Regions from separate parts of the Ectobacillus polymachus genome, predicted to be linked through region 1. Evidence: riboswitches for the same ligand, from Rfam matches in the RefSeq annotation. Region 1 holds a riboswitch; each other region holds the start of a gene.
What was found. A riboswitch is a leader RNA that binds a small molecule or an ion and turns the genes downstream of it on or off. The one in region 1 is predicted to bind S-adenosylmethionine.
Positions count from the first base shown of each region.

Region 1 (10,429 bases):
TAACAGGGATGGTTCCTTATACGCTATTGGATGTGAAAAATCCTGTAGCGTTTGCTCTCCAATATGTTCATCAAGATTGGGCAGCTGGTCTCATCTCGCTTGGTGCAATTTTAGGGATTACTACCGTATTGTTTGTTATGATGTATGGACAAACCCGTCTATTCTTTGCGATTAGCCGTGATGGACTTTTACCGAAGGGTTTATCTACTGTTCATCCGAAAACGAAAACGCCGACGAAGAGCATTTGGGTCACGGCAATTATGGCATCTATTTTCTCTGGACTTATTCCAATTGGACAACTTGCAGATTTAACGAATATCGGTACGTTGTTTGCTTTCATTGTCGTATCGATTGGTGTAATTGTTTTACGTAAAACAAATCCGGATTTAAAACGGGGATTTCGAGTTCCGTTCGTACCAATTATTCCTCTGTTAGCTGTTTTTTCTTGTGGCTATTTAATGGTTCATTTATCCGTCATTACATGGATTGGATTTTTCATTTGGTTTGTGATAGGGATTATTTTCTACATGCTGTATGGATATAAGCATAGTAAATTATCAAAATAAGCATCCGTTCTCTTGACGGAAAAATTAGGAAGTACTACCATGAATGAAAAAGATGGAGGGCTTCCTATGAATCCGTTATTGATTGAGGTACCAACTGAATTGTATACAGAGCGGCTCTATATTCGCATGCCAAGGCCAGGAGATGGCAAAGCGGTGTATGAGGCGATTATGGAATCTATCGAGGATTTAAAACCATGGCTACCCTTTGCAAGCGAGGAACAAACGGATCAAAAAACAGAGGAAAATCTGCGTGAAGCCATTATTCAATATTGGAAGCGTGAAGATTTACGACTTCTTGTCTTCTTGAAAGAAACAGGAGAGTTTGTGGCATCCTCGGGGCTGCATCGAATTGATTGGAGCGTACCGAAGTTTGAAATCGGGTATTGGATTCGTTCGACTAAGAGCGGGCAAGGATATATCACAGAAGCGGTGGAAGGCATAAATCGTTTTGCGATGCAGGAGCTAGGAGCAAGACGTATAGAAATTCGCTGTGATTCAAACAACTTGAAGAGTCGTAGAGTTCCAGAACGCTTAGGATTTATATTGGAAGGTATATTAAAGAATGATATGGTCTCTATCGATGGAACGGGCTTGCGAGATACTTGTATCTATGCGAAAACGAGATAAGATGAGTTATAGATTACTAAGATTCCTGAAACAAATTGTTTCAGGAATTTTTTTGAGGAGATTTTTAAGTATAAAAATTAATTTTATATATAATTTTAATTATTTTACTTGATTATAGTTAGGGGTATAGATATTCTTAAGGTAATAATAAGAACGGAGGATTACAATGCTACAAAGAGAACGGCTTAAGCAGATTATGGGAATACTAAAAATCAAACCGGAAATTAGCATGGAAGATATTATTGATGTATTTCATGTTTCTCGTGATACAGCAAGACGAGATCTCGTAAAACTTGAGGAAACAGGAGCCATTGTTCGTATTAAAGGCGGAGCTATTCCTTCAAGTCACCCCCAACTTACTTCGTATTTACAGCGAGAGATATCAAGTAGGAAGGAGAGAATTGCAAAAGCAGCAAGCTTGTATATTCACGATGAAGATACGATTTTGCTTGATACGTCAACTACGGTCGGATTAGTTGCACATCAGATTGGGGAACGGAGGGTGAAAGTCGTTACAAATTCTATCGATATCGTAACGGTGCTTAGTGATAATGAGAATGTGATACTTTATGCGCTTGGCGGTAAGTTTAATCCATTTCATCGGAACTTTATTGGGCCGCGCACAACGGAAGAACTTCGTTCATATCGTGTAAATACATTGTTTTTAGGTACTTGCGGGATAGGAATTCAAGGATTAACATCCCCAGATGAGGAGGAAGCCTACGTAAAAAAAGGCATGATTCAAGCAGCAAATCAGGTTATTTTAGTAACGGACCATTCGAAATTTCAAAAAGAATTTTTACATAAGGTAGGCAGCTGGCAAGACATTGATGTTGTAATAACCGATGAGGCACCGCCAGAAGAATTACAAGCAAAGTTACAAGAATATCATATTACGCTTATCATTACAGATGAAACACAGGAGGAAACGAAATGAATGCAATTAAAGTTGGTCTAGTCGGATATGGGTTTTCAGGTGCTACCTTTCATGCGCCCTTTTTACGCGTGTTAGATGAATTTGAGCTAGTAAAAGTGATGTCAAGCGATGCGGAGAGGGTTAGCCGTGATATAGAAAAGGTTGAGGTTGTTTCTACAATAGATGAGATCCTGCACGATGATTCAATCGAACTAGTTGTTATAACAACGCCTAATGTGCTTCACTACGAAATGGCAAAACAAAGTATTATGCACGGCAAGCACGTGATTATAGAAAAGCCGATGGTTATTGATCCTAAAGAGGCCGAAGATCTGATTACATTAGCAAACGAACAGGGTGTTATGGTTAGCGTATATCAAAATAGACGCTGGGATCATGATTTTCTAACGATAAAAAAATTGATGAAAGAAGGTACATTAGGAGAGATTACGACTTACGAAGCTCATTTCGATCGCTTTCGTCCGAATGTACGGGATCGCTGGAGAGAAAGAGCAGAACGAGGATCCGGCATGTTATATGATCTAGGCGCTCATTTAATTGACCAAGCCTTGCATTTGTTTGGCATGCCGCAGTTTGTGATGGCAGACGTATTTGCCCAGCGTAAAGGCGGACTTACTGATGATTATTTCCATATTATTATGGGCTATGAGACCTTGCGTGTTTTGCTTCATTCTGGTTCAATTGTAATGGGCCAAGGACCAAAATTTCTAGTACATGGAAGCAAAGGAAGCTTTATTAAGTACGGATTAGATGGTCAAGAAAGCAAACTGAAGGCTGGAGAAAATCCAACAAAAAAGGACTTCGGTAATGATGATCCAGAGATGTATGGACGCCTTATAACGGAAGAGGACGGGACAGAAACCCTGCAACAAATTGAAACGGTACCTGGCAATTATGCCGCCTACTACAGAGGAATTTTTGAGCATATTCGTTTTGGAAAGCCCAATCCCGTTACGCCAGAGGAAGGCTTACAAACGATTCGTATCATTCATGCAGCTATGCAAAGCAGTAAGGAACGCCGTGCTATCCAGTTACAAAACTAAGCTTTGGGCGGATAACTCAAAGTTAGTTTCACTTTATCTTTCTTCTTTGCAATCTGTTTGTCATGAACTAGTCATATAGATTTCATGAAAAGTTCATAAGAATTTGATACAGTATAAGTAGTATCAGAAAATAGAAGAAAAGGTGATACATGTATGCGTCAAATGATTCAAGAACAAATTGCAGAATGGAAGAATTTTTTATTTATATATAAATTCGCATTAGATGAAATAGATACAAAGTTAACCATACTAAATGAAGAATTTCAATTTGTACATCAGCATAATCCAATTGAACATATTAAATCGAGAATTAAGAGCCCTGAAAGCATCGTCAACAAACTGGAACGCAAAGAGCTAGAGATAACAGTAGCGAATGCAAAAGAACATATTCATGATATTGCTGGTGTTCGTGTTACGTGTTCCTTCGTTTCGGATATCTATGAAATTTTTGAAATTATTCAGAGCCAGGATGATATCAATATTTTACGGGTGAAGGATTATATTCAGCATCCAAAGCCAAATGGCTATCAAAGCTTGCATCTTATTGTGGAAATACCAGTGTTTCTTTCAACACGAACGGAGCATGTGAAGGTGGAAATTCAAATTCGAACGGTAGCGATGGATTTCTGGGCAAGCCTAGAGCATAAAATTTATTACAAGTTTGATAAGACGGTTCCGGAGCGGCTGACCAATCAATTAAAAGAAACTGCGGAAATGATTCAATATTTAGATGCAAAGATGAAACGAATTAAAGATGAAATGGAACAAATAAAGGGTAAAGAGGAGCAGGATTCTCCTAGTCAGCAACTAATCGGAAGATCTATCTTAAACCTCATGTAACAAAACGAGCATCGGAATAATCCGATGCTCGTTTTTTAGATGGTTGATGTGTTAAGTTTGCGCCCGCAAGAATTCAGAAGGCTTCCTTTCCCTTCGATGAATTGCCTGCAGTAGCTTACAATGAGGTCCTTATCAAAATCCATTGATGCAACATGGTAGGAATTCATTAGAGGAATAGATTTTTTTTCGGTAGAGCCAATCGTATCATAGACTTGATGTGCAGATGAGGCAGGGACGACATGATCTTCTACCGAATGAAGCAGTAAGACAGGACAGAGAACGGATGATAGGCTTGTTTTTGCATCCTGTATAAAGCGAAGGAGCTGTCTAATAGATGACACAGGAACTGTATCGTAAACAATCTCATGCACAGAAGAGTCTTTCGTGTCTGGAAGTGATTCATCAATATATTTTGGTGAGCTTGTAGATTCATAGGCTTCATAGCACGGAACCGAGAATGCAGCATTAATGGTAATTACGCCAGCAAATCTATAAGAACTGGCGAGCGTGAGGGCGAGTGTGCCGCCCATAGATTGTCCGACAATGTAAATGTACTTACAATGCTTTGCAAGGCGTTCATACCCTTCCTTAAGGCTTTGCATCCAATCCTCGTAGCAGCATCGCTCCAAATCCTTGTAATGCGTACCATGTCCCGCCAACCTAACTCCTAAAACAGTATATCCACTTTCTGCAAGCCTTTCTCCAACGTATCGCATGCTTTGTGGTGTGCCATTAAATCCGTGCGAAACTAAAATACCAATGTCATTGCCTGCAAAGAAAAATGGTTCTGCTCCTGATAGTATCGAATATGAGTTTTTCATATGCATATCCTCCTTATTAACAAAATAAAAAACTCTCTCTGCTTTTGGTTGCAAAAAGAGTTTCCTCCATTTTTATCAACCAAAGCAGTTGCTTTGCTGGTAGGAGCACCTTTCCTAAAGGAGGTTGCTGTGAAGTCATAGAGCCAGATCTCTCGTTCACTCTTGATAAAATTACAAATATTCATATTGGTATAGTTGGTTTTATCCTATCATCTCTTTTCATGAAAGTCAATAAAGTGATTCGTATTCATTTAGATGAAAAGTACAATTCTAGATCTCATGTAATCCTCCCTTTAATTGAGGTATACTAAGAAATGGAATGTAGTACACCGTTCTCAAAATTCTTTTTTGAACGGAATAAAAGGAGTATATAGTATGTCTGATCAATTGGATTTAAAAAAATTCGAGAAGAAGATTCTAATTCGTAATATTGAAAATAAGGATATCGATAGTATTATTGCTATGCAAGCTTCTTGTTTTCCAGGAATGGATCCATGGACAAAGGGGCAATTAGAGAGCCATATCGTGCATTTTCCAGAAGGACAATTTTGTGCAGAATTCGAAGGAAAAATAATAGGATCTTGCTCTAGTTTGTTAATTAACTTTGATGAATATGATGATCGCCATACATGGGATGATATTACAGATAACGGTTATATTACAAATCACAATCCGGATGGCTACAATATGTATGGAATTGAGGTTATGGTACATCCTGAATACCGTCGTATGAAAATTGGCTATCGCTTGTATGAGGCGCGTAAGGATCTAGCTCGCATGCTGAATTTAAAGAGTATTATCATTGGCGGGCGGATTCCTAATTATCATAAATATGCAAATACCTTATCTCCGAGAGAATATGTAGATGAAGTCATTCATCATAAAATATATGACCCCGTTTTATCCTTTCAAGCATTAAACGGTTTTATGCTGATGCGAATTAACCCAGGATACCTTCCTGATGATAAAGCATCGAAGCAGTATGCTACCTTGATGGAATGGAATAATGTGGATTATCAGCCGAATACAAAGCGTTATTATAAAACTTCATTACCAGTTCGAATTTGTGCAGTCCAATATATGATGAAGCAAATTCATTCCTTCGAAGAATTTGCAACGCAGGTAGAATATTACACTGGTGTTGCTTCTGATGCGGGCTCTGACTTTGCTGTATTTCCAGAAATATTTACAACCCAGCTGATGTCGTTTATGCAGGAGAAGTCTCCAAGCCTTGCAGTTCAACGGATTAGCGAATATACCGAGGACTATATTAACTTGTTTACTGATTTAGCTGTGAAATATAACGTCAATATTATAGGCGGCTCCCACTTTGTCGAAGAGGATGGGGAAATATTCAATATATCCTATCTATTCCGCCGGGATGGAACGATTGAGAAGCAATACAAACTTCATATTACACCAAATGAAACAAAATGGTGGGGAATTAGTGAAGGCGACGAAGTGAAAGTATTTGATACGGATTGTGGGAAAATTGCTATTCAAATATGTTATGATATCGAATTCCCAGAACTGGCTCGCATTGCAGTCGATAAAGGAGCTCGAATCATTTTTACGCCGTTTTGCACAGAAGATCGTCAAGGTTATTTGCGTGTCCGCTATTGTTCCCAAGCACGCGCAATCGAAAATCAAGTATATACGGTTATCACAGGCACAGTCGGAAACTTGCCACAGGTTAAAAATATGGATATTCAATATGCTCAATCAGCCATTTTCTCGCCGTCTGATTTTGAATTTGCACGCGATGGTATTGTCGGAGAATGCAATCCAAACATTGAAATGGTTGTTATAGGAGATGTTGATTTAGAGATTTTGCGAAGACAGCGTCAGTCTGGTACGGTGCGTCAGCTTAAAGATCGTAGACGTGACTTGTATTCGATTCATTATAAAAAGTAAGGAATGTTTTTATTCCTAGATGCTAAAGAAAAACCGTTAGCTAGCACCTTATATTTCAAAGATGCTCTAGCTAACGGTCTCTTTTTATTATAAAATTGGATTAATTATCCATTTTTACTTCATATTCGTTTAAATCGGCCTACTACCTCAACTGTTTCGGTAATATTAATAAACGCAGTTGGATCCACCTCACGAACGAGTCGCTTTACTTCACCTAATTCGTAACGGGTGATAACGGTGTAGATGACTTTCTTCACATGATCAGTATACGCTCCGACAGCATCTACCATCGTGATGCCGCGAATGCATTGATTGAGTAATGTTTGTTTCACAGCTGCACCTTGTTCTGTCACAATCATAACTGTTAATTTAATATGCTTCGTATGAATCGTGTCCGTTACTTTACCAACAACGAATCTACTAATCAATGTGTATAGTGTAATATCCCATCCAAAAATAAATCCAGCCACTACTAGCAGTAAACTATTAAAGATAAAAATAAGCTCACCAATCGAAATATCTCTGCGTTTTGCTACCAATAGTCCGATAATATCAAAGCCCCCAGTAGAGGAAGCATATCGAAATATGATACCAGTTGATGCTCCGCACAAAATACCACCAAAAATAGAGGATAATAAGATATCATTCGAAAGCTGTTGTACGGGAATAACTGCCATGGCGATAGTTGATACCGCAATAAAATAAATAGTTAAATACGTAATTTTTTTCCCTAAATATTTATAACTAAAATAAAATAAGGGAATGTTTAACATGAAAATCAACGTTCCTATATTGGCATGTGTGAGATACCCAATAATCATCCCGATTCCTGCAAAACCACCACTAATCATTTTGTGAGGAATAAAAAACATATTCATTGATATTGCATATAGAATAGAGGCAATGAATATGACAGCCAGCTGAATAATAAGCTCTGCGTGTCTTGTTTTCAAGATGGGTAAGGATAAGAAAGATGTCTCAGGAACGAAGTCGGCATCGCCTAAATGCGCCATAAAAATTGTCATCTCCAAGTTCTTTTTTTAAAGATTAAGAAAGAATATAGTTTTAGAATTTTCTAGCGAACGATGTCCGCTTTTCATTCTACAAGACGAGAATAAATCTTTTTGCCAGTTAACACAACTACTTTTCATTAAGGCGGAATTATTTTAATCTTCATATAATTTTTGAAAACCCTTTCAAGGAATTTACGTACAGAATAGGAAAGATTTTTTTGCATCGTTTTTACTAAAAATCAACCAAATTGTGAAACATAATTGTATGTGAGATTTTTTTTTTCATAATATCGGAATCCACTCGTACTTTGCTAAGAAGGAAGGAGAGATCAGATGAAGTTCTCGCTGCATAAAGAATATATGCAAGTCGAAAACTGGTATGTGATTGATGAGGATTTTCCGTGGGAGATTGGGCAAGTAAAAACTGACATTATGTCTTTATATCCGCACTACGATGCTCCTGTTATATTCTGTGATACTTGTGATGCCAACGAAATATTGCTGGCGCTTGGAGAAGAGGAGGAGGAATTTCTTCTTCCTATGAATGGCTTCTACCATCTAGGAAAGAAAATTATTTTTATTTTTGCTTGGGATACTTACGAGCAGCTGCTTGTTACACTTCTTCATGAAATTCATCATCATATTGAGTATCAGAGCAAACACGGACAGAAACGATTTAAAATGGAACGCTATCTTCCATACGAAGCGAGAACGATGGAGCGTGATGCTAGGGACTTTGCGAGGGAGAAAATGATGCTATATGTACCGAAAGTAAACAGAGCGTATCATGCAAATGATCCATTCTTATTAAAAAAAGAAGATAGATGATTCTATCTTCTTTTTTTTACTATATATAAGGAAGAAATAAACCGTATGATTGCTGATGCTAGGCCAAGTATAGGTTGGATGCTTTCGCTTATGCAAAGGATTGCAGAATGTCTGTTACGATTTGTTGAGAACTTTCATGACGATGCAAATGATTTAAAGCTTGGCGCATTTCTGTTAGTTTATTGGAATGATTTAATAGGTACAGTGTTTCTGTAACGATGCTTTCTTTATCTCGAACAGTAACGGAAGCGCCGATTTTACAGAAGTAAAGTGAATTTTCATTTTCTTGGCCAGGTACTGGCTTATATAAAATAGTAGGAAGATTTGTCGCAATCGATTCCGATAAGGTAATGCCGCCTGGTTTTGTAATCATAATATCCGCTAACTCGTATAATTCGTGAACATCATCGACATAGCCAAATAATTTCAACTGATTATCATAACGGCTTTTTAATTTGCTTAATTGATTGTAAAGCTTTTGATTACGGCCGCATACAATAATCATTTCCATGTCACTGCGGTCTAAGAGCTGGGATGCAATCCACTTTAAATCTTTTACAACCCCTTGCGCACCTGCCATAATAAGAAGCTTTTTCTTATTTGGGTGTAATTGATATTTCTGTAATAGAGAAGAGATGTCTCGCTCCGTTTCAAATGCTTTGCGAATCGGAATACCGCTGACATAAATCTTTTCTGCAGGAATACCGCTTTGAACAATCTTTTGTTTTACATCTTCCGTAGCAACATAATAACGATCAATTTCAGAATGTACCCAAGTACTGTGCAGGCAATAGTCTGTTACAACAGTATAGATACGAAATTTATTTTGCGATTTTCTTCGCCATTCAGGTACGGTTCCTACAGGGAAAGTAGTAATGACAATGTCAGGCTGCTTGGATTGAATAATGGTCTCCAATTGTTTTTCGCCTAGCTTACAATACAGCTTTCCAGCTTTCGTAGTGTACATTTTATTCATACCATAGAAAAACATTTTATAAAGGGAAGAACCAATCGAGAAAGATTGCTTGTATAAAAATTTCGCAGCTTCATTCCAATACGGATAAGCTTCGGCATATAGGTCAAAAATTTCAACAGTGCCAATTCCAAATTCCTCAAACGTATGTTTTAACGCATGAGATACTTGGTTATGGCCGTTCCCAAAGCTAGCTGTAATGAGTAGTACTTTAGGCTGTGCTCTCATTTTGTCCTCCTTGAAGGATTTGAATTATAGTGTTCATGATTCATTGTATAGCAAAAAGCTAAAGAAATTGTAACATAATCCTTAAGAATTTCTGAAGATTTCCATAAACTTGCTATTTTATTCAGGTATTGCTTATTAAAACGTGTATATCTAATAGATAGAATAAAAGACTTTTTCTCACTCTAGCTTGTATAAAGGGAGGAGAAAAGTCTTTTTATAGTATGCTAACGAAGGCTGCTTGTTCAATAACATATGGATAACTTGGTTCTTTTTCATTTTATGAAACGTCTCACAAGTATATGTGAATTTCAGTTTAGATGATGAAATAGATACACTTAGTTGTTTCTTCTAAACAAAAAATCTATATAAATATACTACATGATGTTCATACAAGTGGGAAGAAAAAATTATAGGAAATTTTCCTACCTATCTGTAGGGACATACAGGTTTTCACGCTACCTTATGTTTTTAGAAAATGAAATGGTAAATATTGTGTATAAAAAAAGCGAAAAAATATGTAATTTTGTATTGCTCTAAAGAATTCGTTGTGTTACATTAATGTTACAAAAGTTACAGGAGATAAGATTACGTAACAGAATCTTGATAAATTCTAATAAACATTACAAAAATAAAACCGTG
Region 1 is NZ_JBLREB010000002.1:604,547-614,975, forward strand. It holds gene ACM5BR_RS13540 (amino acid permease) at 1-566, shown strand, start outside; gene ACM5BR_RS13545 (GNAT family N-acetyltransferase) at 633-1,193, shown strand; gene ACM5BR_RS13550 (DeoR/GlpR family DNA-binding transcription regulator) at 1,360-2,130, shown strand; gene ACM5BR_RS13555 (oxidoreductase) at 2,127-3,173, shown strand; gene ACM5BR_RS13560 (GTP pyrophosphokinase) at 3,327-4,013, shown strand; gene ACM5BR_RS13565 (alpha/beta hydrolase) at 4,049-4,834, opposite strand; SAM riboswitch class I at 4,904-5,006, opposite strand; gene ACM5BR_RS13570 (GNAT family N-acetyltransferase) at 5,210-6,748, shown strand; gene ACM5BR_RS13575 (YitT family protein) at 6,868-7,761, opposite strand; gene ACM5BR_RS13580 (DUF3920 family protein) at 8,095-8,589, shown strand; gene ACM5BR_RS13585 (MGDG synthase family glycosyltransferase) at 8,678-9,790, opposite strand.

Region 2 (10,429 bases), on a different contig from region 1:
CTAATTCCGTTGTGGAAACGATGACCTTTCATTTAGGATTATCGATAGCGAATATTGCAAACACTTTAAATCCAGAGTTGGTTGTGATTGGTGGCGGTGTTTCTCGTGCTGGTGAGCTGCTCCTATCATCAATTCAAAAGAACTTTGTGAAATTTGCATTTCCTAGAGTTGCAAAAAGTACTAAGCTTGCAATTGCAACGCTTGGTAATGATGCAGGTGTAATTGGAAGTTCATGGTTAGCGAAGAAAAAACTAGAGAATAGCTAAAAGATGTACCAAACCATTATAAAAAAAGCTCTGCATGTCAGAGCTTTTTTAATGGCCAACTGGAGGATAGCCATTATTCCATAGGGTCATGATAGCAAACCACCCAAAGACGATTAGCGTTAAAAAGGAAAAAAAGGCCCCAAGCTTATTCTTTTCCTTCATTGTTTTAAACACACCATATAAAGCCAGAAGAGCTATAAGAGAAAAGATAATAACAACACTATACTTCATTATAATCCTCCTCTAAATTATTTAATTTACAATATTTTCTATTTATATTTTTTATTGTACATTCACCTATGCGAAAAGTCGAGAGTAATTGAAAACGAATTCACTCTTTTCTTTTGCATACGGTATAAAATGTTGTATGATAAAAAAAATAACTATTTTTGCTGATTTATCTTGTTTGACATGTTATTTATGAGATGAATTAGTATAGGAAGAGGAGAATATACAATGAAATGGGTACAAGTTCCATTGGGACCGATACAAACAAATGCGTATGTTGTATCTAATGATCAAAATGAATGTATTATTTTTGATCCAGGAGCAGAAGGAGATAAATTACTTACTTATTTACATGATAACGATTTAAAGCCACAGGCTATTTTACTTACTCATGCTCACTTTGATCATATTGGAGCAGTAGATGTAGTTCGCGAAGCTTATAATATTCCGGTTTATGTGCATAAGAACGAAGAGAATTGGTTAGTTAATCCTGCTTTAAATCGGTCTATGCATTTTGTAATGAGTGAAGATATCATTCTTAAATCAGCCGAATATATCATTGAAAAGGAAGGTCCATTAACAGTAGGGTCATTTTCTTGTTATGTTTATGAAACGCCCGGACATACTCCAGGAAGCATTTCTTACTATTTCAGCGAGGCAGGACTTGTATGTTCAGGAGATGCACTTTTTCAAATGAGCATTGGTCGTACCGATTTGCCAGAGGGCAGTATGATACAATTACTTTCATCTATTGAAGAAAAGCTATTTACGCTTCCAGATGAAACGAAGGTATTGTGCGGACATGGACCTATAACGACAATCGGTACTGAAAAAGAAAACAATCCCTTTTTAAGCTGAGGTGAAGTACATCATGCATTCTGTCATAAAAAAGGCGATTCAAGCGTCACCAGAGCATGCGATTTCGTATCGTACATTTATACAACTTGCTTTATATGATGAAACCTATGGTTATTATATGAAGGAGCAAGAAAAAATAGGCAGACAAGGCGATTTTTTTACTAGTAGTAATATTTCTTCTATATATGCACAGCAATTTGCTTCATTTTTTATTAAGCTTGTAGAAGGTGGATGGGTACCACCCATCATTTGTGAAATTGGCGGCGGTACAGGACGTTTTGCATTTGATGTTCTAACAGAATGGAAGAAAGAATCTCCTAATACGTTTTCATCATTACAATATATAATTGTCGAAACGAGTCCTTATCATCGTAAATTGCAGCAGCAAAAGCTACATCCATTTTCTAATGTAAAACAGCTTACTTCAATTGAACAGATCTCTTCGTTTTCGGGTATTGTTTTTTCCAATGAATTGTTTGATGCCTTTCCTGTAGAGGTTATTGAAAATACAGAACATGGTTTAGTGGAAGTACTTGTTACATTGAATGAACAGGATGAACTCGTTGAAAAACAAGTTCCTCTACAAAATAAAGCTATATTGCAATATTTACACAGTCATAATCTTCATTTGGAAGATGGACAACGGTTTGAAATTCCACTACAAATGAGCGAGTTTGTGCATCAATTAGCAAACCGTATCGAACAAGGGATATGTATTTCTGTAGACTATGGATATACAAATGAGGAATGGATGCATCCTCTTCACCGAGAAGGGAGCTTACGCGGCTATTATAAGCATCAGCTCATCCGAAATCCTTTGCTGCATCCAGGTGAGATGGATATTACTTCTCATATACATTGGGATGAATTAGAAAAAGCGGGCGAGGAAGTTGGTTTAAAGACTGTATTACGTGTAAAGCAAACTCGCTTTTTATTATCAACAGGTATTATGCAAAAGTTGATGAATCATAATGATAACAATCCGTTTTCTGAAAAGAATAAACAAAACCGTGCCATTCGTTCGCTTATCCTACAAGGGAGTATGAGTGACTATTTTCATGTAAGTATACAGCAAAAAGGAGTTTCGTCTTTTTCTGTAGGTAATTTGCTGGATACGTCAATGTTGATGGCGTAATCTGGATCATTTGTTTCTTGATGATTGGAAAGCAGCAGAAGGCTATCGGAAAATGGTATTTGAAATTCCTATTGAATTAGCGTATTATCCGTTATTTGTAGCCATAAGATGCAATGAGATACGTTCGGTGCACTGGTATTGATTTATATACAACAGGGAGATTAAAGGAGAATTTGACAAGTGGATAATGATTTAGAAAGTGAGAAAGCAACATTGAAGTGAATGTTGCTTACCTTTTCCCCTAATTAAAATAATACATTTACGAGTTGGATTACTTTTTTATTTTCTACGTTATAATATATTTCCAACCCTTTTCGTTCGCTTGTTACGATTTTTGCGCTTTTAAGCTTAGCTAGATGCTGTGAAATGGTTGATTGAGGCATGTTAAGGCATGTGTACATAGTAGATACGTTGCATGCTCCACGTTCAATCAATCCTTTCACAATACAAAGGCGAACAGGATGCGCGAGTACCTTTAACATTTCTGCATTTCCTTCGAATTGTTCTTCTCCGTCTCGAAATGAATCAAACATTTATTTTTTACACCTCCATATATACGAATAGCACCATACATAACAAAATTTTATGATAAATAGTATACCGATTGCAAATGTTTAGTCGAAAAGTAAAGAAAACGTAAGAAAAGAGATAGCTACGTAAATTAGGCTTCATATTTTAGGTAATGGTATTCAAATTAACCAAAATATGATATAAAAACAGACTGAATTGACAGTTACAAATGGAGTATATTTACTTATGAGTTAAAATTTTAATTGAATGTAAATTTGCGGATTTATTTGTATATAATTTGTAAAAATATTGTAATAAATAGCACAATCATTGTATCATATTTACTCTGTTATATATAGTACATACGTAATAGTTTCCTCTAGCATACATAAGGCTGCTATAGATGTATTTCCTAAAAAAAGAGATGATGAGAATGGGATTTCATCACCTCTTTTTTAAATTTTTCTAGATTTTAGTATCTGAATATGATAACACCTGTTTTTGAAGATTTTCACTTTATCCCGCTTTAACGGGCAGTAAGACCCCCATTTCAAGGCTTAGAGAGATCGGAGAAGGCTAAGTGGGGGACAACTGCCCGTAAAAGTCCGTATTGGCCTTTGCTAACCCTCGGTGGGGGATGAGAGAAAACCCCCACCGAGGGAAGTTTCACTTTATCTGTGATAAGGCGTTTGTAAAGTCATATTGTAAATCATCGTAGTTTTCTAACCCAACGGAAAGGCGTAAAAGTGAACGTGTAATCCCAAGCTTTTGACGTTTTTCCTCATCCATAGCTGCGTGGGACATTGTGACAGGGTAAGAGAGGATTGATTCTACAGCTCCTAGACTGACTGCAAAAACAGGTAATGTAATATGTTCTAAAAAGGTATGGAGGTCCTGCTCATTTTCTAAAACAAAGGAAAGAACTGCACCGGCATGTTTTGCTTGCTTTTGTTGTACTTCATAGCCATCATGCTCTGTTAGTCCAGGATAGTATACCTGTTGTATCTTTTCGTGATTTTGTAAAAATAAAGCCAGTCTTTCAGCAGAATGTGAGGATTGTTCTAATCGAACGTGCATCGTTTTGATTCCTCGCAAGACAAGCCAGCTATCATGCGGCCCTAGGATGGCACCAAATGCATTTTGTAAAAAGGCAAGGCGCTCGCCAAGTTTTTCATCCTGTACGACTGCTAATCCTGCTGTAACATCACTATGGCCGGAAATAAACTTCGTTGCACTATGTAACACAATGTCAGCTCCTAACGCAAGCGGTTGCTGCAGAAGAGGTGTTAAGAACGTATTATCAACAAAAGTAAGAGCACCGATTCGTTTTGCTAGGCTTGTTATTTTCCTGATATCTGTAATTTTTAAAAGAGGATTAGATGGTGTTTCAATATAGAATAATTTTGTGTTTGGTAATATCGCTTTCGTAACTGCTTCCATATTTGTCATATCTACAAATGTATGGGAGATCCCGTATCGAGATAAAACATTTGTAATGATTCGATATGTACCGCCGTATACATCCTCTGAAATTAAGACATGATCACCCTGGGATAAAAGTAAAAAGCATGTGGAGATGGCAGCCATTCCCGATGAAAATGCAAAGCCTCTCGTGCCTCCTTCTAATTCAGCGATGGTTTCTTCTAATGCTTCCCGAGTCGGATTTCCAGAACGACTGTAATCGTATTTTCCAAACTTATCCACGCTTAGCTGGTGAAATGTACTTGTGTTGTAGATGGGAACGCTCACTGCCCCTGTCTGTGTTTCAACTTTGTGATTGTTATGAAGTAATTTTGTTTGTAAAGAAAAGGATGGATTCATGCTCCTACCTCCTTATGAAGAGTATCAAACGCTTGCCTTAAATCTGTAAGTAAATCGGCTATATGTTCAATTCCAACTGAAAAACGTAACAGCCGATTACAAATACCTCTCTCGTTTCGAATTTCAAATGGAATATCGGCGTGTGTTTGAGTAGCAGGATAGGTGATAAAACTTTCAATTCCTCCAAGGCTCTCTGCAAATGTAATAAGAGCTAGCGATTGTAGGAATGGATTAATCCATTCTTCTCGCTGCAGCCGAAAGGATAGCATGCCTCCATGCCCAGGATAGAGTACATCAGTCACCTCATTTGCTTTTTGCAAAAAATCAACGATTACTTTAGCATTTTCTTCATGCTTGCTCATTCGAAGAGCTAATGTTTTCATTCCGCGCATAAGCAACCATGAATCGAATGGACTAAGTACTGCTCCGGAGGAATTGTGATAGTAGCCGAGTGTTTCGCACAATGCAGTTCCTTTTGCCACAACAAGGCCGGATAATACATCGTTATGTCCTCCTAAATATTTTGTTGCACTATGAACAACGATGTTAGCACCAAGATGAAGAGGCTTTTGCAGAATGGGTGTATAAAATGTATTATCAACGATGAGAAGAAGATTGTGCTGCTGGCTAATGGCAGCAATTTCCTCAATATCAGCAACTTGCATTAGTGGATTTGTAGGAGTTTCTAGAAAGATTGCCTTTGTTTGAGGAGATAGTACCTTGGTAATTTCAGTGAGATCTTGTATGTTCACGTATCTACATCGAATATTCCATTTTTCTTCGTAATCACGCAATAGCCGAAATGTGCCTCCATATAAATCCTCTGCAACAATGAGTTCATCTCCTGCTTGAAATAAGGATAGAACGAGCGTAATCGCAGCCATTCCTGAGCTACATGCAAAGCCTTGATCACCTTCTTCTAAATCGGCAATTGTTTTTTCTAATATGTTTCGAGTAGGATTTCCCGTTCGAATATAATCATAGCCGCTAGATTTTCCAATTCCTTCGTGACGATAAGCAGTTGAGAAATATACGGGTACGTTTACAGTTCCGGTACACTCTTCACTTCTGTTGCCAATTTGTGCAAGCTTTGTTTCTATCCGTTTCATGTTTCATCCTCCTCTAATGTAAAAAAGCCTTCTCATAAGAAGAAGGCTTTTTGGATTATACCTTCTTATCTGTCAAATTCATTGTGAATTTGCTGGAATTAGCACCGTATTAACAGGGTTGTTAATGGTTGCTGAGGCTTCGCAGGGCCAGTCCCTCTGCCTCTCTTGATAAGAATATATGAAATTGTTAAGGCTTTTTAATACTGTATATCAAAGTAGATAGAAAATGCAATTGTTTTTTGTGTATTCAGAAAAAAATATTTTTTCTGAAAATGAATTGACGATTTGCTGTCGTACATGATAAATTAATTGAAAAATTATTCACTTACAAGCTAGCAGATTTGAAACTCTTATCGAGAGTGGTGGAGGGATAGGCCCTATGAAGCCCGGCAACCTTCAAACGAATGTTTGAAACGGTGCTACAACCTGCAAAACAATGGTTTTGCGTGATAAGAGGAGGAAACAAAGGATCCCCCTCTTCTTTGAAGTGGGGGATCCTTTGTTTGATAAAATGAAACATTCTAAAAGTAGGGGTTTCTTTCATCTCCCTCTTTTGGGTTAGCAGAATATGGGGAGTGTGACATATGGGCAACTTAGTAGATAGTCTTGGGCAGGGGATCCTGATAGGAGATGGAGCGATGGGAACAATGCTCCATTCATACGGTTTGCAAAGCTGCTTTGAAGAGTTGAATGTAACAGAGCCTGAAAGAATTACTGAAATCCATAGGCTGTACGTGGAAGCAGGAGCAGATGTCATTCAAACACATACATACGGAGCCAACGAAGGGAAACTTCGTATGTATGGTTTAGAAAATGAAGTAAAAAAAATAAATCGAGAAGCAGTTCGAAATGCTAGAAAAGCTGCGAAAGCGAATACGATTGTACTTGGAACAATTGGTGGTATGAAGCATATAGGATCTGTTATGACTACAGAAGTTGAGCGGGAATTTATGCTTATGGAGCAAGCTAGCGCACTATTGGAAGAAGGGGCCGATGCTCTTCTTCTAGAAACGTTTTACGATGAAGTTGAACTCTATCACGCACTTGGCGTATTACGGAAGGCAACGAATCTGCCGATTGTAGCACAAGTAGCCTTACACGAAGCAGGGCTTACACAAAGTGGACGATTCATCGAACAAGTATTAGATGAATTACAGCAAAAAGGAGCCGACGTTGTTGGATTAAATTGCCACTTGGGACCGCTGCGCATGATTGAATCATTAGAAACAGTATCCTTACCTAGTAAAGGATACTTATCCGCATACCCAAATGCTGGATTGCCAAAATATGATAATGGACGCTATGAGTACAAAGGTACTGCAGATTATTTTGAACAGATGGCTAAGAGGTTTATCGAGCAAGGTGTACGATTGCTTGGAGGCTGCTGCGGTACGACGCCAGAACATATTCGAGCAATGAGACACGCATTGAATGGTGAAGCGCCAGTTAACGAGAAGAAGATTAAGCATCGTCCTTCACCTATTGTCACAATACAGCCTATAACAGCAGTAGTATCTTCTTTGGCTGAAAAGGCGAAACGTGAAACAACGGTTATTGTTGAATTAGATCCACCAAAACAATTGCAAACACAACGATTTTTTGAAGGAGCAAAGGCTTTAAAACGAGCAGGAGCAGATGCAATTACTCTTGCTGACAATTCACTAGCCAGCCCGCGTATCTCAAATATGGCAATGGGGGCACTCCTTAGACGTTATGATATTCCAGTTCTCGCACATTTAACATGTCGTGATCATAATTTAATTGGTTTACATTCGCACTTGTTAGGTTTGTCTTCCTTAGGCATACATGAAGTATTAGCGCTAACGGGAGATCCGGCAAGAGTTGGAGATTTTCCAGGAGCAACATCAGTATTCGATGTATCCTCATTCGAATTAATTCGGATGATAAAGGAGTTAAATGATGGGCGCTCACCATTAGGTAAATCTATCGGCGTTCCGACATCTTTTTCAGTTGCAGCTGCCTTTAATCCGAATGTTCGATACATTGACGGGGCAGTTCGAAGGATGGAGAAAAAAATTGCTGCCGGTGCGGACTATTTTTTAACACAACCAATTTTTGATAAAGAAGTGTTACGAAAAACCTACGAAGCAGTAAAAGATTTTAAAACGCCAATATTTATTGGAATCATGCCACTCGTTAGTAAACGAAATGCAGATTTTTTGCATTACGAAGTACCAGGAATTACGTTACCAGATGAAGTAAGAAAACGGATGGATAATCATCTAGCTCCTGAGAATGCGGTAGAGGAAGGGTTAAAGATTGCAAAAGAACTAATTGATGAGGCAATGAAGTTATTTCATGGTGTGTATATCATCACTCCATTTCAAAAATTTGAGATATCAGAAGAACTCGTACGATATATAAAAGTAAGAAGAAAGGGAGCAACGACATGCGGGGAATTGAACAAGCATTAGAGGAACGAATTTTACTTCTGGACGGAGCTATGGGAACGATGATACAACAGGCAAATTTAACTGCTGTAGATTTTGGCGGAGAGGAATTTGAAGGATGCAATGAATATTTAATAAAAACTCGTCCAGATCTTATCTTAGCTATTCATCAAGCATACATTGATGCAGGAGCAGATATTATTGAAACGAACACATTTGGGGCTACGAAGATCGTTTTAAAGGATTATAACCTTGAACAATATGATATAGAAATGAATGAGTTAGCCGTACAAATTGCAAGAAAGGCAGTAGAACAATCGGGTAAGGAAGTTTATATTGCGGGTGCCATGGGACCAACGACGAAGGCTATTAGCGTTACAGGCGGTGTGACTTTTGATAAATTAGTTGAATCCTATGAGAGACAATCACTTGGCCTTCTAAGAGGTGGAGTAGATGTATTATTGGTGGAAACAAGTCAGGATATGCGAAATGTGAAAGCGGCCTGTATTGGCATAGAACGGTCTTTCCAAGAGTTAAATAAGAAAGTACCAGTCATGATTTCTGGTACGATTGAACCAATGGGAACAACACTTGCTGGGCAGTCAATTGAAGCATTTTATTTATCAATCGAGCATATAAAGCCATTATCAGTCGGATTAAATTGTGCGACTGGACCAGAGTTTATGAGGGAATCAATTCGTTCTTTAAACGGTCTATCAGAAAGCTATATCTCCTGCTATCCGAATGCAGGTCTTCCAGATGAAGAAGGGCACTATCATGAATCTCCTCAGTCACTTGCAACGAAGATGAAAACGTTCGCTGAAGAAGGATGGGTGAATATTATTGGTGGCTGCTGTGGGACAACTCCTGATCATATTCGGGCTTTAAAGGAAGCAGTAGCAGGGTTGCGTCCGCGTCCTAAGTATCATCGTAAAGGTCATGCCGTAAGCGGCTTAGAACCGCTGCAATATGAAGATTCTATGCGGCCTCTATTTGTCGGGGAGCGAACGAATGTCATTGGATCACGCGCATTCAAACGTTTGATAGCAGAAGGAAAGTTTGAAGAAGCAGCGGAAATAGCGAGAGCACAAGTAAAGCGAAATGCACATGTAATTGATGTGTGTATGGCCGATCCGGATCGAAATGAAATCGAGGATATAGAACAGTTTTTACAAATAGCAACGAAAATGATTAAAACACCACTTATGATAGATTCTACGGATGAACGAGTAATGGAGCGTGCACTTTCCTACTCACAAGGGAAAGCCATTTTAAATTCAATTAATTTAGAAAACGGTGAAGATCGATTTCAAAAGGTTGTTCCACTCATTCATAAATATGGGGCTGCAGTTGTTGTTGGGACAATTGATGAGGATGGAATGGCTGTAACGGCGGATCGAAAGTTTGAAATTGCGAAAAGGAGCTACGAATTACTTACGCAAAAATATGATATTCGCCCTTCAGACATTATTTTTGATCCGCTCGTATTCCCGGTTGGAACTGGCGATCAAAACTATATTGGAGCAGCTGCTGCAACCATTGAAGGAATACGACTCATTAAAGAAGCCTTTCCTGAATGTTTGACAATACTTGGTGTTAGTAATATTTCCTTTGGTCTTCCACCTGCAGGTCGTGAAGTGTTAAATTCTGTGTTTTTATATCATGCAACGAAGGCTGGTCTGGATTATGCAATTGTGAATACGGAAAAGCTAGAAAGATATGCATCGATTTCAGAAGAGGAAAAAAAACTATCAGACAGGCTGTTATTTGATACGAGCAAGGAAACACTCGATACATTTACTGCTTTTTACCGCGTAGCAAAGAAAAAAGAAACAATAGAAGTTGAAACTCTTTCCTTGGATGAACGCTTGGCCAGATATATCGTTGAAGGCACGAAGCAGGGGCTCGCACTTGATTTACAACAGGCATTAGATGAAAAGAGAGATCCTTTGTCTATTATTAATGGTCCACTTATGAACGGTATGGATGAAGTTGGCCGATTATTTAACAATAATGAACTCATAGTAGCAGAAGTATTGCAGAGTGCCGAAAGTATGAAGGCGGCTGTCTCCTACTTAGAGCCTTTCATGG
Region 2 is NZ_JBLREB010000001.1:1,626,206-1,636,634, reverse strand. It holds gene ACM5BR_RS08415 (ROK family glucokinase) at 1-266, shown strand, start outside; gene ACM5BR_RS08410 (DUF2759 domain-containing protein) at 315-497, opposite strand; gene ACM5BR_RS08405 (MBL fold metallo-hydrolase) at 723-1,352, shown strand; gene ACM5BR_RS08400 (class I SAM-dependent methyltransferase) at 1,366-2,487, shown strand; gene ACM5BR_RS08395 (ArsR/SmtB family transcription factor) at 2,733-3,020, opposite strand; gene metC (cystathionine beta-lyase) at 3,664-4,818, opposite strand; gene ACM5BR_RS08385 (methionine biosynthesis PLP-dependent protein) at 4,815-5,927, opposite strand; SAM riboswitch class I at 5,990-6,102, opposite strand; SAM riboswitch class I at 6,275-6,383, shown strand; gene ACM5BR_RS08380 (bifunctional homocysteine S-methyltransferase/methylenetetrahydrofolate reductase) at 6,512-8,362, shown strand; gene metH (methionine synthase) at 8,338-10,429, shown strand, end outside.
Region 2: another riboswitch for S-adenosylmethionine. It lies ahead of ACM5BR_RS08385 (methionine biosynthesis PLP-dependent protein); the one in region 1 lies ahead of ACM5BR_RS13565 (alpha/beta hydrolase).

Region 3 (10,429 bases), on a different contig from region 1:
GTTCAGTACCTGCAAGCTTACTTGTGTAACCACTTAAGAAATGATACATAGCTTGTTCTTTCGAAAGCTTGCTGATTGGAGGAAGTACACCAGATGCGTCAGCTGTTAAGAAAATAATTGTATTTGGATGTCCTGCTACACTAGGAAGAACAATATTGTCTATTGCTTCAATTGGATAAGCTACACGAGTGTTTTCAGTTAGAGTTACATCATTGTAATCTGGAATACGAGTATGTTCGTCAACAATAACATTTTCTAAAACAGAACCAAATGTTATTGCATCATATATTTGTGGTTCTTTCTCACGAGATAAATTTACGACTTTTGCATAGCATCCGCCTTCGATGTTAAATACACCGTTATCAGACCAACCATGTTCATCATCACCGATTAGCTTACGGTCTGCATCTGCTGATAATGTTGTTTTTCCCGTTCCAGAAAGACCGAAGAATAAAGCTACATCGCCTTCCTCACCAACATTTGAAGAGCAGTGCATAGAAAAAATTTCTTGTTCAGGTAGTAAGAAGTTCATAATGGAGAAGATACCTTTTTTCATTTCACCAGCGTATTCAGTTCCGCCGATTAAAACGATTCGTTTTTCAAAGGAAACGATGATGAAAGTTTCTGAGTTTGTTCCATCAATGCTTGGATCTGCTTTGAAGTTTGGAGCAGAAACAATTGTGAATTCTGAAACATGATTTTCTAATTCAGCTTCAGTTGGACGAATAAATAATTGTTGTGCAAATAAATTATGCCAAGCATATTCGTTGATAACTTGGATTGGCATTTGATAAGCTTTATCTGCTCCTGCATAACCGTTGAATACGAATATTTCATCTTTATTTTTTAAGTATTCTATTACTTTCGCATATAATTTATCGAATATTTCTTGTGAAATTGGTTGGTTAACTGAACCCCAATCTACTTTGTTTTCTGTAATAGCATCTTTAACAATAAATTTATCTTTAGGAGATCGTCCTGTATATTTACCTGTTGCAACAGAAACAGCGCCAGCAGAAGTTAAAATGCCTTCTTTTTTCATTAAAACTTTTTCTACTAATTGAGGAACGCTTGATTGAACATGCGCGTTGCTTCCGTTAATTAGTGCTTGTAATTCAGTGTGGACATTCACAGTACTCATATACATACCATCCTTTATGTGATTTATGAAATATGATCCTCATTCTGCATTAAGTATAACATATTAACTTAAATAACGTATACTATTTATTAATATTTGTTTCTTACTTAATTTAAGTTATTCGACAAAATATGAGATTATACTGCCTCCAAATATGAAAATTTATTGACAAGCAGCTGTTTTTACTATAATATACATTTGGACGGATACTCTCTTATCCTGAGTTGGCGGAGGGACAGGCCCCATGAAGCCCAGCAACCTCACTCTCAAAGTGAAAAGGTGCTAAACCTGATGCAAGGCTAATTAAGCCTTGAACGATAAGAGTGAAAGGCAAACATGAGCAAATTTTAACCTTTCCTCAAGGGGAAAGGTTTTTTATTTTTAAAAACTGGGAATTGTAAGTATGCCACGTAACATGTAGAGATGAGTTCCGTAATAATAGAAAAAAGGGGGGTTACTAATGACAACAAAGCGTCGTCTGTTTACATCTGAGTCTGTAACTGAAGGACATCCAGATAAAATTTGTGATCAAATATCTGATAGCATTCTAGATGCCATTTTAGAGAAGGATTCAAATGCACGCGTAGCTTGTGAAACATCAGTAACAACTGGTTTAGTATTAGTTGCAGGAGAGATTACAACTTCTACTTATGTAGATATTCCTAAAATTGTTCGTGAAACAATTCGTGAAATCGGTTATAACCGTGCAAAATATGGATTTGATGCAGAAACTTGCGCTGTGCTGACTTCTATTGATGAACAATCTCCTGATATTGCAATGGGCGTAAACCAAGCTTTAGAATCTCGCGAAGGCTCTATGACAGATGCTGAAATTGAAGCAATTGGTGCCGGTGATCAAGGATTAATGTTCGGCTTTGCTTGTAATGAAACAAAAGAATTAATGCCTCTTCCTATTTCTCTTGCACATAAATTATCTCGTCGTCTAGCAGAAGTTCGTAAAGATGATATACTGTCATATTTACGTCCAGATGGTAAAACGCAAGTAACCGTAGAATACGATGAAAACAATCAGCCTGTTCGCATTGATACGATTGTAATTTCAACCCAACATCATCCTGAAATTACCCGTGAACAAATAGAGCAGGATGTTAAACAATATGTCATTCAACCAATTGTACCGGCTTATTTAATTGATGAAAAGACAAAGTACTTTATCAACCCGACAGGCCGATTTGTAATTGGCGGTCCACAAGGAGATGCTGGTCTAACAGGACGTAAAATTATTGTAGACACGTACGGTGGCTACGCACGTCATGGCGGCGGTGCATTCTCTGGTAAAGATCCTACAAAAGTAGACCGTTCAGCTGCATATGCAGCACGCTATGTGGCAAAAAATATTGTCGCTGCCGGTCTTGCAGATAAAGCAGAAGTTCAGCTTGCCTATGCAATTGGTGTAGCGCAGCCTGTGTCCATTTCCGTTGATACATTTGGAACAGGAAAAGTCTCTGAAGAAGTTCTAGTAGATTTAATTCGTGCGAATTTTGATCTTCGTCCAGCTGGAATCATTAAGATGCTTGATCTTCGACGTCCAATTTATAAGCAAACAGCAGCATACGGTCATTTTGGTCGTACTGATGTTGATCTTCCTTGGGAACAAACAGACAAGGCAGAGGATTTAAAGAAACAAGCAGGACTATAATAAAGTAATATAAGAGAAACCTCTAAGGAACATTCCCTTAGAGGTTTCTCTTTTTTTTACATTTTTATAGAATATCCATTCCCTTTGAAGATAATCCGTTTTGTTTTGCTTTTCCCTGCCACTTATTCATTTTGCGCCTTGTGTTTTGGCGTTAGTTTGTTTCTTTGAAACGGTAACTCGAGAATTTCCCATAAATAGAATAGCAATGAAGGCAACAGCAATTGCAATCAAAGCAAGTGTAAATACATGCGTAATAGAAGAAGACATGGCTGCCACAATTTTATCTAAAATCGGAGCAGGAATTTTACTTCGCATACTCGTTTCAAAAATGGAACGAGAATCTCCAATCGCACCAAGTGGATTTGTACCCATTCCTTGAAAGGCATCCTTTAAGTTGTTTGTAAATGCATTACTTTGAATCGATCCGAAAATCGTAACACCTAGAGTCATACCTAATGAACGGAAAAAGGAGTTCGTAGAATTTGCTGAACCGCGATGGTGTGGTTCAATATTATGAACAGATGATGTTGGAAGTAATGAAAATGAAAATCCAACGCCAAAGCCAGCTACGATCATATAGATTGTGACAAGTGTACGTGCTGTTAGCGGAGTTAATGTGCTGAGAAGGTACATTCCCGTAAAAAAGAATACGACAGAAAGAAGCATTAAGTTTCGATAACTTGTTTTCGTTAAAAACGCACCTGCAATTGCGCTACCTACAACGGATCCTAACATCATTGGAGTTAAGATAAGTCCGGCATTTGTAGCAGATCCTCCATAGACGGCTTGAACAAAGATAGGAATAAATACGGTTAAAATGATAAAGGTTGCACCATATAAAAACGCAATTATTTGTGATATCGCAAATATACGACGTTTAAACATCCAAAATGAAATAATCGGATCTTTCACTTTTGTTTCAACGATAAGAAAAATGATAAAGAAAAGGCCGAACGATACGAATAGAGATATGATTTGAGTAGAGTTCCATGCATATTTATTTCCGCCAAGTTCTAATGCGAACATTAAGCTAACCACCGATAAAACGAGAGTAGCTGCACCCCACCAGTCAATTTTTTGTTCCTTAGGAGGATTTGATTCTTTGTATGCACGTAAGATAAAGAATAGGGAAAGTGCCCCGATTGGTACATTAATGTAGAAAATCCAATGCCAGCTAAGGTGTTCTGTAATGTATGCACCTAGCAAAGGGCCAAATACACTAGCAGAACCGAATACAGCACCTAATAATCCGGTCATCTTACCACGTTGTTCAACAGGGAAGATATCAAAGACGATCGTAAATGCAATTGGTAGCAGGGCACCGCCACCAACCCCTTGTATGGCACGATAAATACTAAGCTGAGTCATACTTTGTGCCGTACCGCAAAGCGCAGATCCTATTAAAAATAGAAGAATTCCAAATACGAAAAAACGTTTACGACCATACATATCTGATAATTTCCCGAAAATAGGCATACCAGCCATAACGGTAACCATATATGCTGAGGTAACCCATACGAATTGATCCAGACCGCCTAAATCAGATACGATGGTACCAATTGCAGTCGCTACAATCGTGTTATCCATTGCTGCCATTAAAATACCTAATAATAAACCAGCAACAACGAATCGAAGATTACTTTCCTTTGACACCATGTTTTTGTCTCCTCTTCATTAAAATAATAGTCTAATAAGACTATTATTTTATCGACATATCCCTTATTATTCAAGCCAGAAGGATGGAAAGAAAAAAGACCGGTAAGCAGAGTGATAAATCTTGCACTACTCTGCAAAACGGTCTTTTTTATCCCGCTTTAACGAGCAGTAAGACCCCCACCTTAAGATTCAGAGAGAAGCAAGGAAGATAGGTGGGGGTCAACTGCTCGTAAAAGTCCGATTGGTTCAACTAACCATCAGTGGGGGATGAAAAAACCCCACTGATGGAAGTTTCACTTTATCAAAACGATTTTTATTTAGAGAAATTATGCTAATAGCTCTGCAACAGGAACACGAATCGTATCTTCATAGTGTCCAAGGAGATTTTCAAATATGCTATCCCAGCTTTGTGTAAGTGCATATTCTCTAGCTGCAATACTCATGTTCTTTCGTTTGGATTCATCATCTAATAAAGAAAGAATAGACACTAAGAATTCATCTACTTCTTTAGGGGTACATAGGAAGCCGGTTTTATTAGGAGAAATAATGTTTTTCACACCACCAGCATTTGCTCCAACAACCGGTGTTCCGCAAGCAAGAGATTCCAATACCACATTGCCAAATGTTTCAGTAGGTGATGGAAATACCATTACGTCTGAAGAAGCATAAACCTGTGCTAATTGATCTCCTTTCAAATAGCCAGTAAATGTTATATTGTCTTTAAATTCTTCTTTTAATTCTGGGGCAAGAGGACCGTCTCCTACAATCAGCCAGTGTACTTGCTTGTCGCGTTTCTTATTTACGTCCTTTATAATTTTGCGCAATGTATCGATGTCTTTTTCTGGAGCGATTCGTCCTACATAAGAGAGAATATACGGTGCTGTAATATGATAAGTTTCACGAATACTTTGTTGTGGATAGTTTGGATGAAATAAATGACAATCAACTCCGCGACTCCAAATATGAAGATCACGAAATCCTTTCTTTTTCAATTGCTTTAATGTTTCGTAGGAAGGAACGAATGTTTTTTGAAGGGAACTATGAAACCAACGTAAATAATTCCATAGCATAGTAGATAGAAATTCCATTTTGTAATACTGTAAGTACGCATCGAAATCAGTATGATACGATCCTACTAAAGGTATGTTTAATTTTTTTGCATAGTACATACCGAATAGTCCCATATTGAAAGGTGTAGCTACATGAATGATGTCTGGCTGAAATTCAAGCAATTCCTTTTTTAAATAACCAGGATTTGGAATCGCTATTCGGCATTCAGGATAAATTGCTAATGGGATACTTTTAATTTTTTTTACATTTATCATGACGTTTTCTTCAGTTGTATTTTGCGGAGCAAAAACATAATATTCAATACCTTGGCGTTCCAAATACTTTGTAAATCGATCTAACGTTTTCGCTACTCCATTTACTTGAGGCGTAAATGTATCCGTAAAAATTGCAATTTTCATCCATAAACCCTCCATCTTCAAAAAAGTAATGAAAATTGATAATAAGAGATGATACCAGTAAGCGTTCCAAGGCATAAGCCTGCAAGAACATCTGAAGGATAATGAAGGCCAAGATATATTCGTGAAATACCTACGCTAAGTGCAATTGGAGCGAGAATGATTGTGAGTACGGGCATATATAATAGTAAAGGTACGACAACAGAAAAAATTGCAGTTGTGTGTCCAGAAGGAAAGGAATGATCCTTTAAAGGATTAATGGGATATTTCGTACCATCTACCATTAAATATGGCCTTTTTCTTGGATATAGCTTTTTTAAAAGTTGGACGGGAATGTGGCTAATCGTAAGAGAAATAGCACTTGTAATAACAGCCTGTCGTAAGGATCCTTTAGAAAATAGAAGGAGAACGATAACGGCAGTAATTAGAAAGGTAGCTCCGCCCATATGAGTTATCGTGCGGAAATACATATTCAGTGCTTTTCTTTCAAAATACCGATTAATTCTCTTAAAAATGTGACATTCTATTTCATATAAGGCGCTGATTGATTTTGACATCACCCAGCAGCACCTCCCTACTAAAAAATATTTGGAACTGCTTTATCATTTTAATAAAAATATATTGAGTAAGTAATAAGAAAATGTAAATCCCATCCTAAGATATGTAAAAAAACAGCAAGCAAAGCGAAGGCTTTACTTGCTGTTTTGTAGTCCTTTATAAAATTGGCCTTTTTCTACATATTCACGGCGGACGCGTGCCATATCCTGTTTGTCTTCCTCTGTCAATTCACGAATGACTTTAGCAGGACGTCCAAATGCGAGCGAGTTTGGTGGAATGATTTTTCCTTGAGGAACAAGGCTACCGGCCCCAATAAAGGATCCCTCGCCAATTTCAGCTCCATCAAGAATGATAGACCCCATTCCAACTAGCGCATTTTTTCGTATCGTACAGCTATGTAGAATGACTTGGTGTCCGACAGTTACATCATCTTCCAATATAAGTGGGTATTTTGGACTTTGATGAAGTGTACATTGATCCTGTACATTTACCCGATTGCCGATAATAGTTGGCGAAACATCACCGCGAATCACGGTATTAAACCAAATGCTTGCTTCTTCCCCGATAGTTACATCGCCTGTTATCGTAACATAATCAGCGATGAAAGCGCTTGTGGAAATGTTCGGGGTTTTGTCATGAAACGGATAGATCAAGACGGAAAACCACCTTTCTTTTCAATTATTCATAGTGTAGCATATAGAAGTACAAAGGGGGAGTATTCATGTGGAAATGGGAAGCGGAAGAACCGAAGGCAGTTATGGTTATGATACATGGTGCAATGGAGCATCATGATCGTTATCGGCCGCTCGCTGACATGTGGAAAGAGCTTGGATTTCATGTCGTATTAGGAGATTTACCAGGTCATGGAACTACCTCCAGATCACGAGGACATATTAACAGTTTTGATGATTATATAACGGAAGCATCAAAATGGGTAAAAGAAGCGAAATCCTATCAGTTACCACTTTTTCTTTTGGGGCATAGTATGGGCGGATTGATTGCCATTCGTATGATGCAAGAATTTAAACTAGATGTAAATGGTGTTATTTTAAGCTCGCCATGTCTTGGTATCCTATCTAAGCCCCCTTCTTATTTGAGAGCTATATCAAAGGTGATGAATTGGGTATATCCAAGTCTGCTTGTTTCATCGAATCTTACTGTTGAGATGGCAACGAGAAACAAGGAGATTCGTGATGCCATGGAGAACGATTCCTTATATTTACGAAAAGTTTCTGTAAGATGGTATAGTGAACTTCAAAGAGGAATCAAGGAAGCTACCGATAAACGAGATGAATTTCCTAATGTACCGCTCCTGTTGATGCAGGCGTGTGAAGATAAAATTGTAGATAAAACAATGGTTCGAACTTGGTTTGATGAATTAAAGATTGATGATAAAGCATATAAAGAGTGGGAAAATTGCTATCATGAGCTGTTTAATGAATACGAGAAAGATGAAGTATTTACGTACGCATACCATTTTACACAAGCTCATATGGGTAAATAGAGGTGGAAAGTAAATGAATGTGCCGAAGAATCCAATCACTTTAATGGCAAAGGTGTATAAAGGGGTTATGCCATATGTACATGAGGAACTTGCCTACTGGACAAAAAGAGCAAACGAAATTCCAAATGGTGAGCTAAGGAAGCAAGCACTCGCCAGCATAGAAGCGAAAACATTTCATTGCGAAGGTGGTGCAATACTAGCGCTGCTAGCAAGAGAATACCGAAAAGAATGTATCTCTTTTGTTGTTGCCTATCAAACCATAAGTGATTATCTTGATAATTTATGTGACAGAAGTACCTCTATGGATCCGCTAGACTTTGAAGCGCTGCATGAATCAATGCTACATGCACTTACGCCTGGCAGAGCTCCTATTAATTACTATCGCTACCGAGAGGATCAAGAGGATGGTGGCTATTTACACGAACTCGTAGAAACGTGTCAAACGATCTTACAAAAGTCGCATCATTATGCGAAAATTGCTCCAATCCTTCATGAGCTTGCAGGCTATTATTGTGATCTGCAAGTACATAAGCATGTGAAGGTAGAGGAACGAGAAAGTCGTCTACAAAACTGGTTTCATTCTTACGAAAACAAACTACCTGCGATGGAATGGTTTGAATTCTCCGCATGTGCGGGTAGTACGCTTGGAATCTTTTGTCTTGTTTCCTATTCCTTTCATGAGGAGCTAAGTGAAGAAACGATTATGAAAATAAGGCAAGGATATTTTCCTTACGTACAAGGCTTGCACATTTTATTGGATTATTTTATTGATCAAGAGGAAGATCGTCTGGGTGGAGACTTAAATTTTTGTAGCTATTATGAAAATAAGGAACAAACTTTAAGACGTCTTCAGCATTTTGTACAGGAAAGTAATCAACACGTACGTACTTTGCCAGATGCAAAGTTTCATCAGCTACTTAATTATGGCCTCCTTGGTGTCTATATGTCAGATCAAAAGGTAAATGAACAAAAAGAGATAAGAAAAATGGCAAAGAAAATTGTCAAGTATGGAGGTTTAACCTCGTACTTTTTCTATTTAAATGGCAAAATGTATCGAAACAGAGCGCAATAATAAAGCATCCAAAAAAATGCCCATCCACTAAAGACTATTAGTAGATGGGCATTTTTCATTTTCTCTTTTCTATCGCAATAATAAATGGAGGGTCATTTTGTTGATTAACAAATTCGTAACGTAGCACATGAGCTTGTTTTTGATCGAGCCCGTTTACGAAAGAAAGAATAGAATCACGCTCCACTTTTCCTTCCGGATGCCCATGATAAATAACAAGGACAATGATTCCTTCAGCCGCCATAACAGCAAGGAGCTGTGTAATAGCAGCAATCGTAGATTCTGGTTTTGTTACAATGCTTTTATCTCCCCCAGGCAAATATCCTAGGTTGAAAATAGCTCCGGTTATATTACCATGCGTATGTTCTGGTAGATGGCGAGCGAGATTTCCATGACTATCATGAATGAGCACAGCGCGATGTTCCAAATGTTTTTCATCTAAGAGAGCTTTTGTATGTTCCAATGCTTGCTCCTGAATATCGAATGCATATACCGTTCCAGATTCTCCTACGAGTTCAGCTAGCATGCATGTATCGTGACCATTGCCCATAGTGGCATCTACGCAAATATCTCCTTGAGAAACGGCAGCCTTCAGTAGCGTTCTGGCAAATGGCAATATTCCTTCTAGCTTCATTCATCTATCTCCTTATCACTACATTTTCCTTGCCAACTGTTCCGTCTAACAAATTCTGCGTCAATGGCATTCAGTACTTCCCACTTTTTTAAGCTCCACATTGGTCCTATCATTAAATCAGGAGGACCATCTCCTGTAATACGATGCACAATCACCTCGGGAGGGATTATTTCAAGCTGATCCACTACGAGATTTACGTAATCTTCTTGGGATAGAAATTGTAATTGTCCCTTTTCGTACTGTTTCACCATTGGTGTCCCTTTGAGGAGATGGAGTAAATGGATTTTAATTCCTTGAATATCAAGTTTGGCTACTTCTTTGGCCGTTTCCATCATCATATCGTACGTTTCAAGCGGTAAACCATTAATTATGTGCGAGCATACGCGAATATTATGTTTACGAAGTTTTTCGACTCCTTCTACGTACGTTTTATAATCATGCGCTCGGTTGATAAGAAGAGCAGTTCGTTCATGAACGGTTTGTAAGCCAAGTTCCACCCAGAGATACGTACGTTTATTAAGATCAGCCAGATAGGAAACGACATCATCTGGTAAGCAGTCTGGACGCGTCGCGATGGAAATGCCCACAACTCCCGGTAGTTCTAAAACAGGTTCAAAGGTTTGCTTTAACACTTCAACTGGTGCATGCGTATTGGTAAAGGCTTGAAAATAGGCCATGCATTTTCCGTTTTTCCACTTTTCATTCATTTTTTCCTTTACTTTGTAAAATTGTGAAACAACA
Region 3 is NZ_JBLREB010000001.1:2,031,055-2,041,483, reverse strand. It holds gene pckA (phosphoenolpyruvate carboxykinase (ATP)) at 1-1,141, opposite strand, end outside; SAM riboswitch class I at 1,353-1,465, shown strand; gene metK (methionine adenosyltransferase) at 1,602-2,801, shown strand; gene ACM5BR_RS10425 (MDR family MFS transporter) at 2,928-4,457, opposite strand; gene ACM5BR_RS10420 (glycosyltransferase family 4 protein) at 4,784-5,926, opposite strand; gene ACM5BR_RS10415 (phosphatase PAP2 family protein) at 5,944-6,480, opposite strand; gene ACM5BR_RS10410 (gamma carbonic anhydrase) at 6,616-7,134, opposite strand; gene ACM5BR_RS10405 (alpha/beta hydrolase) at 7,203-7,985, shown strand; gene ACM5BR_RS10400 (tetraprenyl-beta-curcumene synthase family protein) at 7,999-9,057, shown strand; gene mnmM (tRNA 5-(aminomethyl)-2-thiouridylate-methyltransferase MnmM) at 9,113-9,688, opposite strand; gene mnmL (tRNA modification radical SAM protein MnmL/YtqA) at 9,685-10,429, opposite strand, start outside.
Region 3: another riboswitch for S-adenosylmethionine. It lies ahead of metK (methionine adenosyltransferase); the one in region 1 lies ahead of ACM5BR_RS13565 (alpha/beta hydrolase).